Regions from separate parts of the Pseudorhodoplanes sinuspersici genome, predicted to be linked through region 4. Evidence: predicted binding sites of a transcription regulator. Region 4 holds the regulator's gene; each other region holds the start of a gene.
What was found. Region 4 encodes PhoB, which activates phosphate uptake and scavenging genes when phosphate is short. Its sites were predicted from a motif close to TGTCATNNANCTGTCAT; they were not measured.
Positions count from the first base shown of each region.

Region 1: phnC (phosphonate ABC transporter ATP-binding protein) is a predicted target of PhoB. The motif match lies at 1,777-1,793, and genes of this name have one in related genera.
Region 2: CAK95_RS17955 (UDP-2,3-diacylglucosamine diphosphatase) is a predicted target of PhoB. The motif match lies at 1,509-1,525, and genes of this name have one in related genera.
Region 3: CAK95_RS18010 (UDP-2,3-diacylglucosamine diphosphatase) is a predicted target of PhoB. The motif match lies at 1,263-1,279, and genes of this name have one in related genera.

Region 1 covers NZ_CP021112.1:5,759,532-5,762,738, reverse strand. The annotation lists gene phnD (phosphonate ABC transporter substrate-binding protein) at 1-605, opposite strand, end outside; gene phnC (phosphonate ABC transporter ATP-binding protein) at 709-1,638, opposite strand; gene phnF (phosphonate metabolism transcriptional regulator PhnF) at 1,925-2,668, opposite strand; gene phnG (phosphonate C-P lyase system protein PhnG) at 2,833-3,207, shown strand, end outside.
Region 2 covers NZ_CP021112.1:3,701,163-3,704,369, forward strand. The annotation lists gene CAK95_RS17945 (SDR family oxidoreductase) at 1-233, opposite strand, end outside; gene CAK95_RS17950 (glycosyltransferase) at 352-1,485, opposite strand; gene CAK95_RS17955 (UDP-2,3-diacylglucosamine diphosphatase) at 1,785-2,579, shown strand; gene CAK95_RS17960 (CHAD domain-containing protein) at 2,661-3,207, shown strand, end outside.
Region 3 covers NZ_CP021112.1:3,718,240-3,721,446, forward strand. The annotation lists gene CAK95_RS18000 (SGNH/GDSL hydrolase family protein) at 1-140, opposite strand, end outside; gene CAK95_RS18005 (putative bifunctional lysylphosphatidylglycerol flippase/synthetase) at 206-1,246, opposite strand; gene CAK95_RS18010 (UDP-2,3-diacylglucosamine diphosphatase) at 1,450-2,277, shown strand; gene CAK95_RS18015 (glycosyltransferase family 4 protein) at 2,277-3,207, shown strand, end outside.
Region 4 covers NZ_CP021112.1:1,172,846-1,176,052, reverse strand. The annotation lists gene pstB (phosphate ABC transporter ATP-binding protein PstB) at 1-572, shown strand, start outside; gene phoU (phosphate signaling complex protein PhoU) at 602-1,315, shown strand; gene phoB (phosphate regulon transcriptional regulator PhoB) at 1,327-2,040, shown strand; gene CAK95_RS05860 (GcrA family cell cycle regulator) at 2,143-2,643, opposite strand; gene CAK95_RS05855 (aspartate aminotransferase family protein) at 3,005-3,207, shown strand, end outside.

The DNA of each region.
Region 1 (3,207 bases), 1.4 Mb from region 4:
GGAGCGGTGACTTCGAGGCGCCGCAGATTTTCACTGTTGTTGGTTGCAACGGAAACCTGCTTGTTCGCGACGGCCATTGCGTTGGCTTCATGCGCCGCGTTTCGAACCGACTTGAAGCATTGTTTCGGCTCGATGCCCTTGGACGCAAAAACGTAAGTGGTCGGCACGAGGAAACCCGAGGTCGAATTGGGATCGCCGTTGCCGAAATCGAGAGTCTTGTCGCATTTCAGCGCATCATCGAGCGTCTGAATTGGTGAATCTTTGTGAACGATCAGATGCGACCAATAACCGGGATTGCCGTCCGAATCGACGGATTGGATGAAAACCTCGCCGCTTGAGCGGTCGACGGCTTCCATTGCGGACTTATTGCCGTACCAAGCGATATGCACTTTTCCAAAGCGCATTGCCTCGATCACGCCGGCATAGTCGGAAGCATAGAAGCCATTCACCTTTAGCCCTGTGCCTTTCTCCATCGCCCGTAAGAACGGCTCCCAGCCCTTTTTGAGATTGGCAGACGTCTCGGTGGAGATGATGCCGAAGTTTAGCTCCTTGAGTTCCTGCGCCGCGCCTGTGGCGACGGTCATTGCCAAGGCGGCAGCGGCCAAAGCCGACCGCGCCGACAATTTGGCTGTGAATCCAGACATCGCAATTCTCCCTTATGTATCTAGGATCAAAAGAATACGTGCAGCCCTGTGAGGGGCATGCCGTCTAACTGTTCAAATGTCGCGCGCCGTTTATGGCTGCGCGCTGCTGGTCGAGCGCAGCAAGATGCCCATTTGCAACAGCAGCGTCGGGCATCGATTTTGCGCCGGTCTGAATCGTCGCTGCGTAGGATTCAATTGGCGGCAGGAACAACTCTTCGCTCTCCGCGCCATAGAGTGCGCTCAGGAATTCCGGCGTCAGCGCGCTTGAGGGGCCGTCGTAAATGATCTTGCCGCCTTTCAGGGCGATTGTTCGTGGACAATAGCGCATCGCATATTCGACCTGATGCAGCGACACCAGAACGGTAATGTTGTCGCGCTTGTTCAGGTCCGCGAGAATGTCCATGACGCGGCGGGCCGAGCTTGGATCTAGCGAGGCGATGGGCTCGTCGGCGATGATGATTTCCGCGTTTTGCACCAATGTACGCGCAATCGCGGCACGCTGCTGTTGTCCACCCGATAATTGGCTGCCGCGTTTCAACGCATGTTCGGCGATGCCGACGCGCTTGAGCGCCGTCATGGCACTGACCTTCTGATCCTGCGTGAAATACCCGAAGGTCGCCGGGATCACGGACATGCGTCCGAGGAGACCAAGGCAGACATTCATCAAAAGCGACAGTCGTGGCACCAGGTTGAATTGTTGAAACACCACGCCGACACGCGAGCGCAAGCCGGCGGCTGCGCGTGTGACGCAGCCATTCTTCTGAATCGCCTGATCAAACAGGTGAATCGAGCAGGGCGCGCCTTTGTCTTTCTCGCGGTCAATCGGCGTCAGGGCAGCGATGGTACGAATGAGTGTGGATTTGCCGGAGCCGGATGCGCCGATCAACCCAACCATCTCGCCCCGCGACAGCGAGAACGAGACATCGTCCAGAACCTGGCAGTTGCCGAAAGACTTTGAGACATGTCGCACGACCAGAATTGGTTCAGCCTTCATGTCATAGCTCCCGCATCCATGAAACGGGGCTAACAGTGGTATATGACAGTGCGATGAAGGCGGTGCCGTGCGATGTCTATCTTCTGAGCAGTTGATTTTGCTGGATTTATAGCCCTGCCGACTTTTCCGTCATTGTCTTGTCGCGGAATTGTCATTCGATCTTTTGCCGGCGAAGCGCTTGTGAACAGGCCGGAAAAGCGCTTTGCCATCGTTTGAAGATGGCTGCTGACATCAATAGTTTTAATTTTTGAAATTTTGCTGTCGCGGCGATTAAATGATGTGCAGCTCAGTTCTCGATGACAAGTTCGACACGATCCGCAGCAAAGCGTGCATGACTCGTGAGGATCGGCCTACCATCGGACGCAATATCGACACTGTCGACCACAATCAGCGGCCTTCCAGGCGTGAGTTGCAACTTTGCAGCGTGGATCGCATCCGCCATGGCCGCGGACACGCGTGTGTCGCGGCGCTTGTAATCCCGAAAGCCGATATGCGCGAGCAGGCGGCTGACCGAGCGCGCGGCTCGGTAAATCTTGGCAGCATCGGGAGCGAGGTCAGCTGGTAGCCAGGTCGTTCCGAGTGAAATCGGGACGCGGTTAGCGCTGCGCAGGATTTCGAGGCGGATCGTCATCGCATTCGGCGGAAGATCGAGCCGGAGCGCGATGTCACGCGGTGCAGGCTCCTTGGAGCTTGCCAGTAAACGTCCGCCCGCCATGCGCCCGGATGCATTGATGATTTCGGAAAAGCGTGTGCGTGCGCGGATGGGATAGCTAATCCGGGCAGGTTCAACATAGGTTCCGCTGCCGCGCTCGGCACGCACCAGCCCGCGTTCGGTGAGCTCAGCCAAGGCCCGGCGCACGGTGTGACGATTTACACCAAACCGATCTGCAATGTCTTGTTCGCTAGGCAGTTTTTCACCAGTGGCGAAGTCGCCACGCACGATCGCATGTTCGATATCGTCAGCAATTTTCCGCCATAGCATCACGCCGGCCGGCGACACAGTGTTCAGGGCCTCACCGGAATGCGCCATGCTTTTTTGTTCCCATCGGACTGCGGAATGTCATCAAAGCGTCATTGTGCATGCGCTAGAAAGTTGTCTATCACACTAGACAACTTCATGCTACATTTTTTCTCATGACCGAGCGCGCATCCATAGAGACGAAACTCGCTTCTCGCCTTGCCCGGCAGAACGCTATGCGGATTCTGGCCGAGGCGAAGCTGCAAGAGATTGCCGACGGTTTGGCTGTCATCGGCGAGGTCATTCAGCATACCGATCTGCGTCCGCCGGAATCCGGTCTTGTGATGTTGCGCGGGCGGATCGGCGGTGATGGTGCCCCGTTCAACGTCGGTGAAGCGACTGTCACGCGTTGCGCCGTACAGTTGCAGTCGGGCCAAGTTGGATTCTCTTACGCACTTGGTCGTGACCGGCACAAAGCGCGGCTTGCAGCCGTGTGCGACGCGCTGTGGCAGAGCGATGAACACCGTGAGGCTGTCGAACGTCATGTGTTGTCGCCGGTGCGGATGCGCATCGATGCAGAACGCACTGAGAACGAGTGCCGGACGGCGGCG
Region 2 (3,207 bases), 2.5 Mb from region 4:
GCTGCGAACAGCGCCTTCTGGCCCTCAGGGCTGGCGACATCGGCGGCGACCGGAATGACCTTGGCGCCGGTGGCGTTGGCGATTTCTTCGGCCGCCGCTGTGAGGCGTTTCTCGTCGCGACCGTTGATGACGACTTCGCAGCCCTCTCGGGCCAGTGCCATGGCGCAGCCATAACCTAGGCCGCGGCTCGACGCGCAGACGATGGCCTTACGGCCGGCGATACCCAAATCCATGCCATTCTCCGTTGTCATCGTCCGCGAAGGCGGGCGATCCAGCCCTGTCAGGCTATTTTGCCGAACTGGATGCCCCGCCTCTGCGGGGCATGACAAGCGGAAAGATCGCGGCCGCCTCTTACGACAGCCGGGCGCCCTCGACCGCGCGCATGTCGTTGCCGCGCCATTCAAAGCCACGGCCAAGCCAGGCATTGACATAGAGTACCGGCAGCATCAGGTCGCGCAGCATGTAAGTCGCAACCGCCCAGCGCGAGTGATGCCAGCCCGCCTTGGCGGCCAGAAGCCATTCGGCGCCATACCAGACGGCGAGGAAAACGATCAGTGACGGCAGAACCGGTATACCGGCGAGGACGGCGGTGGCGGCGAGGGCGATGGTCGGTGGAAATCCGCCGGACACGATTTCCAGCGAGAAATAGAATGGAAAGCTTGCGCGCCGCAGTCGCGCCCAGCGCCGCTGCCGCTTCCACACATCGGCGGCTTTGCGAAAGCCGAGCGGCTGGCGCACCGGCGGCTGCATCAGCCGGACGCGCAGGCCGAGATTGCGGACGATCTTGGTGCAGGCCGCGTCCTCGGCCGATTCGGCGCCAAGCGCCCGAATGCCGCCTGCGCTTTCCAATTGCTCACGCCGCCAGAACAGCGTTTTGCCCTGCGCGAAGCCAAGGCCGATGAAGTCCGCCAGATATTGCCAGCGCGCCTGATAGGTGTTCAGCATCGCGCATTCGGTTTCGGCGAAGAAGCCGTCAGGACGGCAACCAATCGGCGGCGAACAGACAAGGCCGGTCCCTGGATCAAGCTTTTCCAGCAGCCGCTGAATGTAGTCGCGCGGCAGAAGCACGTTGCTGTCGCAGATCGATATCAGAGGATAGGCGGCTTCCCGCCATCCCTTGAAAACATTGTTGAGTTTTGGATTCTCGCTGATGCGCTCGTCGCCGATCAGCAGCCGCGCATCGATCCAGCGATGATCCGACATCAGGCGATGCAACAGCGGCACAACCGGATCGTCGGGACGCGCGGCGCAGAAAATCAATTCGTAACGCGGATAATCGAGCCGGAAGGCTGAACGTAGCGTGTCTTCGATGTAGTTCTCGAGCCCGCAAACCGGCAGCACGATGCTGACCGGCGGCGAGTCGGGTGCGGCGGCGATCGCGCGCTTATCCGGCCGGCATTGCCGAATGGCAACGGCGATGCTGATGAGATGGATCGCAAGCGCGGTCGCCGCGAAAATTGTCAGGGCAACAAGGGCGATGCTCATTCGACAAAACATGACGAAAAGCGATGACATGCTGATGACGAATGTGAGCGATTTGACCTAGGGCGTTGTCATCAAACGGCAATACGGATGTGAGACACCGGCAGCAAACCAGCGCACCGTTTCCGAAGTTCGTGCTGTATCTGCGGCAATCACTTACACGAACTCCGGAAACAAAGGTGCACTGGCAAGTCTATAATTCTAGTGCCGCTTTTGATTTTGAAGTTCCTGGCAGGAGCTTGCTGCAAATGATGCAGGAACTTCAAAATCGCGGCACTAGCAGGAATGGTGATCCCTTGCTGATGAATGCCACGAGGCCGCGCCGGTTTCGCACGCTGTTCATTTCGGATGTGCATCTTGGCGCCCGCGGGTGCCAGGCGGGCAAGCTGCTGGACTTCCTCCGTAACCACGAGGCGGACACGATCTATCTGGTCGGCGACATCGTCGATGGGTGGGCGCTGAAATCGGGCTGGTACTGGCCGCAATTGCATAACGACGTGGTGCAGAAATTCCTGCGCCAGGTTCGCAAGGGTACGCGGATCATCTACATTCCCGGCAATCACGACGAATTCCTGCGCGGTTATTACGGCACCCATTTCGGCGGCATCGAGGTTGTCGAACAGGCGACCCACATCGCCGCTGACGGCCGCAAATACCTCGTCGTCCATGGCGACCATTTCGACCTTGTCGTGACGCAGGCGCGCTGGCTGGCGTTGCTCGGCGACAAGGCCTACGATTTGGCGCTGACCGTCAACCGGATCTTCAATGCGGTTCGCCGCTGGCTTGGTCTTGGCTACTGGTCGTTGTCACAATGGGCCAAGCTCAAGGTCAAGAATGCCGTATCCTATATCGGCGAGTATGAGCGGGCTTTGGCTGCCGATGCCAAAAAGCACGACGCTCAGGGTATTATCTGCGGTCACATCCATCACGCCGCCATCCATGATGATTTCGGCATCCGCTATATGAATTGCGGTGATTGGGTGGAGAGCTGCACCGCGATTGCAGAGCATCAGGACGGCCGGCTCGAAATCATCCAGTGGCTTGCCGAAAACCCGGAAGTCGAAGTTCCGGAGTTTTCCGAAGTTCGGGCAGCCTGAGCCTTGGATTTTTGCGTTTGGCCTTTTAACGTGCCGGCGGGCTAAATTGCGGCCCTTGAGTCGACAAGAGCGTATTTTCAGATGAGCACGCATCCCGCATTGAAACCCGGCCAGCCGGTGGGGGCCGCGTTGCGGGACGTGGCTGCGGCTGTTGTTGCCGAAGCGCAGGCCATTCTGGGCGATGGCAATGGTGACCCGACCAAGACTGTTCACGGTATTCGTCGCACTTTCAAACGATGGCGCGCGTTGTTGCGTATGCTGGCGCCATTTGTTGACGAAAGCGGTCATCAACTGCGGATCGATGCACGCGAACTCGCACGCAAACTCGGGGGTGCGCGCGATGCACAAGCCACGATCGATGCATTTCGGGACGCGGCGGCAGAGCGCTCGGATCACTCGGTTCCTTTTTCTTCGCGATCCATTGCAACCATTGAAGGGCGCCTCGAAGCCCAGCGTACGTCGCATGAAACGGAGTTCTGGAATCCGCAGATCCGGCAGGAGATGTCGGACTATCTCGCCGCCGCCGCTGCGCAAGTTGCGCAGTGGGATTTGAACGAAGTTACGTTTTCCGACCTTGCCGACATGCTGGCGAAGACCTATCGCCGTGCACGCGGCTCGATCCCGAAAT
Region 3 (3,207 bases), 2.5 Mb from region 4:
AATCCGCCGGTCAACAGGGGCAGGGCGGCGAGAATCGCCAGGGCATGGTGCCGATAAGTGCGAAGCGGTTTTCGGATAACATCATGCTCTAACGTATGAGAATCGATCACGTCATCGTGGTCTAGGGTGAGAGCGGGCATAGCTGGTCCGGGGGATAACGTTTGGACCGAACTAGCATACTGGTTTGGGCGGAAATAAGGGGATCTTAGTGGTCTCGCAGAGATCGTTGGCGTTGCGGAGCGGGTTTGCAGGTCGGCGCTGAACTCACCTTTTTGGACGGTGCGCGCGAGGCCATCAGCAATTCCCGGCAGATCATGATCGTCAGAGCCAGTGCAAACGGCACCATGTAATAGATCACGCGGAAGATCAGCAGCGTCGCCAGCAACTCTTCCTTTGGATACTGCGTCAGCGCGATCAGGATCGCCGCGTCGAACACGCCAAGGCCGCCCGGCGTGTGGCTGAGAAATCCGAGCAGGGTGGCGAGCACGAAGACGACGACGAAATGGGCGAAGTCGATCGGCGGCGCGACCGGGAGCAGCATATACATGCCGATGGCCGATAGACCAAGGTCGAACACGCCGATCAGGATCTGAACGAAAGTCAGCGGTGCATTCGGCAGGACAACAGACACGCCCTTGACGCCGATTTCGCGTTTGCCACCCAGAAGCCAGACGAGATAGCCGCAGATGACCAGCAACCCGCCAATGCCGATGAGCCGGTTGATCCAGGGCGGCAGATGATCGATCGCGCTGGCTGCGTCTGGCGCAAAGGCCATGCCGAGACCGAGCACGAAGGCATTGCCGAGCCAGAAGGTCAGACCGGTGACGAAGGCGATCTTGGCAACATCGAGAAGATTCAGACCCCAGGCCGAATAGATGCGAAAGCGGATCGCGCCACCAGTGAAGACTGTGGCGCCGAGATTATGGCCGATCGCATAGCTGGCGAAAGCACCCAAAGCAGCGATCCGGTAGGGGACGTGCTTGGCACCGATCGTTCGCAGCGAGAAGAAATCGTAGAAGGTCAGCGTAAAATAGGCAGCCGCAACGAACACGGCCGCGGTCGCGATCGTCGATGCCGGCACATTGCCAATCGCCTCGAGCACACGGGCCGGCTCCACATGGCGCAGCATCCGGTACAGGGTGACGCCGGCAAGGCAAAGAACCGCAAAACTGGCAATAAAACCGATCTTGTTCCAGCCGATCCTTTCATGAATCGTGCTAACGAAAATTGTCCAAATCTTCCGCATTCAGGATAGGGTCCGGCGTCGTCTTAATGTCATAGATCGGTGGGCTATGTGGCGTCTTGGCGTCCTTTTGAGGCTAGACTATGCCCGGCAAGCGACTCACGAATTCACCATCTATTGCAATCGCGACAGTTTTCTAACAACTGTTCCATCCTACAAAGCCGCAGCGTCGTAAAACTGAGACACGGTTCGCGCATCGTGCAGCCATGCGAATCGACCAGCGACACAGCGGCGGACCGGGGCGGGAATTTCGCCATCGGGTCCGTACGCTCTTTTTGTCGGATGTTCACCTCGGCACGCGCGCGAGTAAAAGCGATCGGCTGGTCGATTTTTTGCGCCATCATGATGCCGAGACGATCTATCTCGTGGGCGACATTATCGATGGATGGCGGTTGCGGTGCCGCTGGCATTGGCCGCAAGCCTATACCGATCTCATCGATGAATTGTTCAGCGCGGCGCAGAACGGCTCACGCATCGTCTACGTCCCAGGCAATCATGACGCATTCCTGCGCGATTATCCGGGCACCCACTTCGCCGGCATCGAGGTTACCGATTCGACCGTGCATGTCGCAGCGGATGGCCGGCGCTATGTCGTGGTTCACGGCGATCATTTCGACAAGACAGCGCATGTATCGCATTCCGTGGCCGCGATCGGTGCGCGGCTGAATGCGGGTTTCTTTGCACTGAGCGATTCCTGGAACCGGCTGCGCATTGCTCTCGGGTTATCGAATTGGTCTCTGTCGCAATGGGCGCGGCTTCAGGTCAAGCAGAGCATCGACTATCTCGGCGCGTTCGAACGCGACATCGCTGCGCTGGCCGCAGAGCATCGCGCCGACGGTGTCATTTGCGGCCATGTCCATCATGCGGCCATGCACGAGCGCTTAGGTCTTCTCTACATCAATTGCGGCGACTGGCTGGAGAGCTGCACGGCGGTGGTCGAGCGTTTCGACGGCACGTTTGAAATCAAATCCTGGCCGGCTGTTTCGGGAGTTACATGCTCCCGTGCGCCGTTCGGGGAATTGCAGGAAGCATGATGCGCATTCTCGTCGCCACCGATGCCTGGCACCCGCAAGTCAATGGTGTCGTCCGAACACTCCAGACGTTGGCATCGACCGCGCCGCGGTTTGGTGCCGAGATCGAGTTTCTGACGCATCAGGGACTTCGCACCTTTCCGTTGCCGACCTATCCGGCGATCCGTTGCGCGATCACCGCGCCCTGGACAATCGCCAGGAAGATCGATGCCCTCAAGCCGGACGCGATCCATATCGCCACCGAAGGCACGATCGGTCATGCGGTCCGGCGGTATTGCATTCGCCGCGGCATCGCTTTCACCACCAGCTTCCACACACGTCTGCCGGACTATGTGACGGCACGTGTGCCGATCCCGGAAAACTGGGTGTGGCGATGGCTGCAGCGGTTTCATGGCCGGGCCGAACGGGTGATGGTGTCGACGCAATCGCTGATCTCGGAATTGTCGGGGCGAGGCTTTCGCAATCCAGTGTTGTGGCCGCGCGGGGTGGATGGTGATTTGTTCACGCCGCGCAACACGGCGCCGCTGGATCTGCCGCGTCCGATCTTTCTCACGGTCGGGCGCGTCGCGGTTGAAAAGAATATCGAGGCCTTTCTCTCGCTCGATCTGCCGGGAACCAAAGTGGTGGTCGGTGACGGGCCGATGAAAGCCGAGTTGATGCAGCGCTTTCCGGATGTCGTGTTCCTGGGCGAAAAGCATCGCGATGAACTGGCGGCGATCTATTCCGCCGCCGATGTGTTCGTGTTTCCGAGCCGCACCGACACCTTTGGCCTCGTCATGCTGGAAGCGCTGGCCTGCGGGGTGCCGGTCGCGGCATTTCCGGTCGCGGGTCCGAACGATGTCATCGGCGATGCGCCGATTGGCGTGTTGAGCGAGGATCTGCGGGACGCCGCCTTGCGCGCGCTGACGATTGACCGCAAGGCGTGCCGCGACT
Region 4 (3,207 bases):
CGGGCAATATCGAGATCGACAATCTCGATATCTATGACAAATCCCTCGATGTTGTGCAGTTGCGTGCGCGTGTCGGCATGGTGTTCCAGAAGCCGAATCCGTTCCCGAAGTCGATCTACGAGAACGTGGCCTATGGTCCCCGCATTCACGGCATGGCCCGCTCGAAGGCCGATCTCGACGAAATCGTCACCGCCAGTCTGAAAAGGGCCGGTCTTTACGAAGAGGTGAAGGATCGCTTGTCCGATCCTGGCACCGGGCTTTCCGGCGGTCAGCAGCAGCGTCTTTGCATCGCCCGGGCGATCGCTGTGGGTCCGGAAGTGATCCTGATGGACGAGCCGTGTTCGGCGCTCGATCCGATCGCGACCGCGCGTATCGAAGAGCTGATCGACGAATTGAGGCAGAACTTCACGATCATCATCGTGACCCACTCGATGCAGCAGGCCGCCCGCGTATCGCAGCGGACCGCTTTCTTCCATCTCGGCAATCTGGTGGAGGAGGGCCCTACAGAAACGGTCTTCACGACACCACATGATCGTCGGACACAGGATTACATCACCGGTCGCTTCGGCTGACCGGCCGCTGCAAGAGCGAGGACGAGACAATGTCTAACCATATTACCAAGGCCTTCGACGCCGACCTGCAGGAACTCAATCGCATGGTCGCCGAAATGGGCGGCCTCGCCGAGAAGGAAATTGCCGAGTCGGTTCACGCTCTGACGCGCCGGGATACGACCACGGCGCTCAAGGTGATCGCATCGGACGAGCAGGTTGACACCCTTCAGCGGGAAATCGAGGAAAAGGCGGTTCTGACGATTGCGCGCCGCCAGCCGATGGCGGTCGACCTGCGCGAGGTCGTCGGCGCAATGCGCGTCGCCAACGAGATCGAGCGGATCGGCGACCTGGCCAAGAATATCAGCAAGCGGGTGCTGGATCTCAATGGCGAATACCCCTCGCTGAAGCTGATCCGCGGCGTCGAACATATGGGCACGCTGGTTCTGACCCAGCTCAAGCGGGTGCTGGATGCCTATGCCGCCCGCAACATCGACGATGCGATGGAGGTGTGGAAGCGTGACGAGGAAATCGATGCGATGTGCGTGTCGCTGTTCCGCGAATTGCTGACCTATATGATGGAAGACCCGCGCAACATCACCTTCTGCATCCATCTTCTGTTCTCGGCCAAGAATATCGAGCGGATGGGCGATCATGCGACCAATATCGCCGAGACGGTGCATTACATGATGAAGGGCGAGCCGTTGACGCTCGAACGTCCGAAAGCCGACACCACCAGCTTTGCGCCCGTCGGCATCCAAGGCTGAATGAGACGCTGATGATGAGTGGACCGAATGCGCGCATCCTGATTGTCGAAGACGAGGAACCGCTTTCTCTCCTGTTGCGCTATAATCTTGAGACCGAGGGTTACGAGGTCGAAACCGTGACCCGCGGCGACGATGCCGATACGCGGCTGCGGGAAAGCACGCCAGACCTTGTCGTGCTCGACTGGATGTTGCCGGGTCTCTCGGGAATCGAGCTGTGCCGGCGGTTGCGGACGCGCCCTGAAACCAAGTCGATGCCGATCATCATGCTGACCGCGCGCGGCGAGGAGAGCGAGCGCGTGCGCGGTCTGTCGACCGGTGCGGACGATTACGTCACCAAGCCGTTTTCGGTGCCGGAACTTGTGGCGCGTATTCGCGCCCTGCTGCGCCGGTCCCGGCCGGAACGGCTGGCCGATATTCTGACGCTCGGCGAGATCGAGCTTGACCGGGTGAAGAAGCGGGTCTCGCGTGGTGGCCGTGATGTGGATCTTGGGCCGACGGAATTCCGGTTGCTGGAATTTCTGATGGAGCGTCCGGGCCGCGTTTTCACGCGCGAGCAGTTGCTCGACGGCGTCTGGGGCAGCGAAGTCTATATCGACGAACGCACGGTCGATGTGCATGTCGGTCGGCTGCGCAAGGCGCTCAATCGCGGCCGTGACGGCGATCCGATCCGGACCGTGCGTGGCTCGGGCTATTCGATCGACGATCGCTTCGGCAAGGCGAGCTGATCGATAGATCCGCGCTATCGCTGAACCCGCATGATCTGAAAAAGAAACGCCCCGGATTGTGGTCCGGGGCGTTTTCTTTCGTCTGCTCGTCCGCCGCGATGCTCAGCGATGGGCCGGCCGCTTGTCGCGCCGCGCCGCCGGCGGCTGATAGGCGATGCGCGAGTGATAGGCGCAATAGGGCAGGCTGGTCAGTGCATGGCCGCCGCAGAAATAGAAGTCCTGGGTCGCGGGGTCGCCGATCGGCCACCGGCAGGTCTGTTCGTTGAGCTCGAGCAAGGTGCGGCGCTGGCCCATCGGAACGACATTTTCGACCGGCGCCTGTTCGGGCTCGACTTCGTAGTCATAGGCGTAGGCATGCGCCAGGGCCGTATTCCCCCGGACCACGGGTCTTGCGACCCTCAGCATATGGGTCGTTCGTGGCTTGCGCGGCCGCGGCGCGCTGGCCGAGGGCGCCTTTGTCCGTCCGGAAAGCCCGAGACGGTGGACCTTGCCGATCACCGCATTCCGGGTAATTCCGCCGAGTTCCGCCGCGATCTGGCTGGCTGAAAGGCCATCCGACCAGAGCTTTTTGAGTTGCTCGACCCGTTCGTCCGTCCACGTCATTGAGCCTCTCCTGTCAGCATGGTGTTCGCGGAATCCGAATCCCTCATCGGGCAGCGCAAAGCCGCCGACGCTACGCACACCACTGGTAGATTTGAATTTAGGTCCGCCGCACGAGATGTCGTATCCGACAGATGGGACACTACAAGATGGCTGGACTCGGCCGCAAGAGTCCGCGAAGCCACATCCCCATAAAGGTGTTCATTTCCTCGCTTTATTCAACGAAATGCGGCATTGCATTACCGTTCGCGTGTGTTGACAGCGGGGGGAGCACACCTAGAATGTGCATAAGTGCCGCCCGCCGGGGCGGCATATTTCGTTTTTGTTCTGCGTCTTGGGACGCAAATTCTGCCGGACCATCGCCGTGCTCTCACATCTTCTGCCGACTTACGCCCGTGCCGAACTCGCTTTTGAGCGGGGAGAAGGGGTGTGGCTCACGGCCACGACGGGAGAGCGCTATCTGGATTTCTCGTCCGGCGTTGCCGTCAATGTGCTGGGTCATGCGCATCCTGTCCTCGTGGAAGCGCTGACCGACCAGGCTCACAAGCTCTGGCACGTCTCGAACCT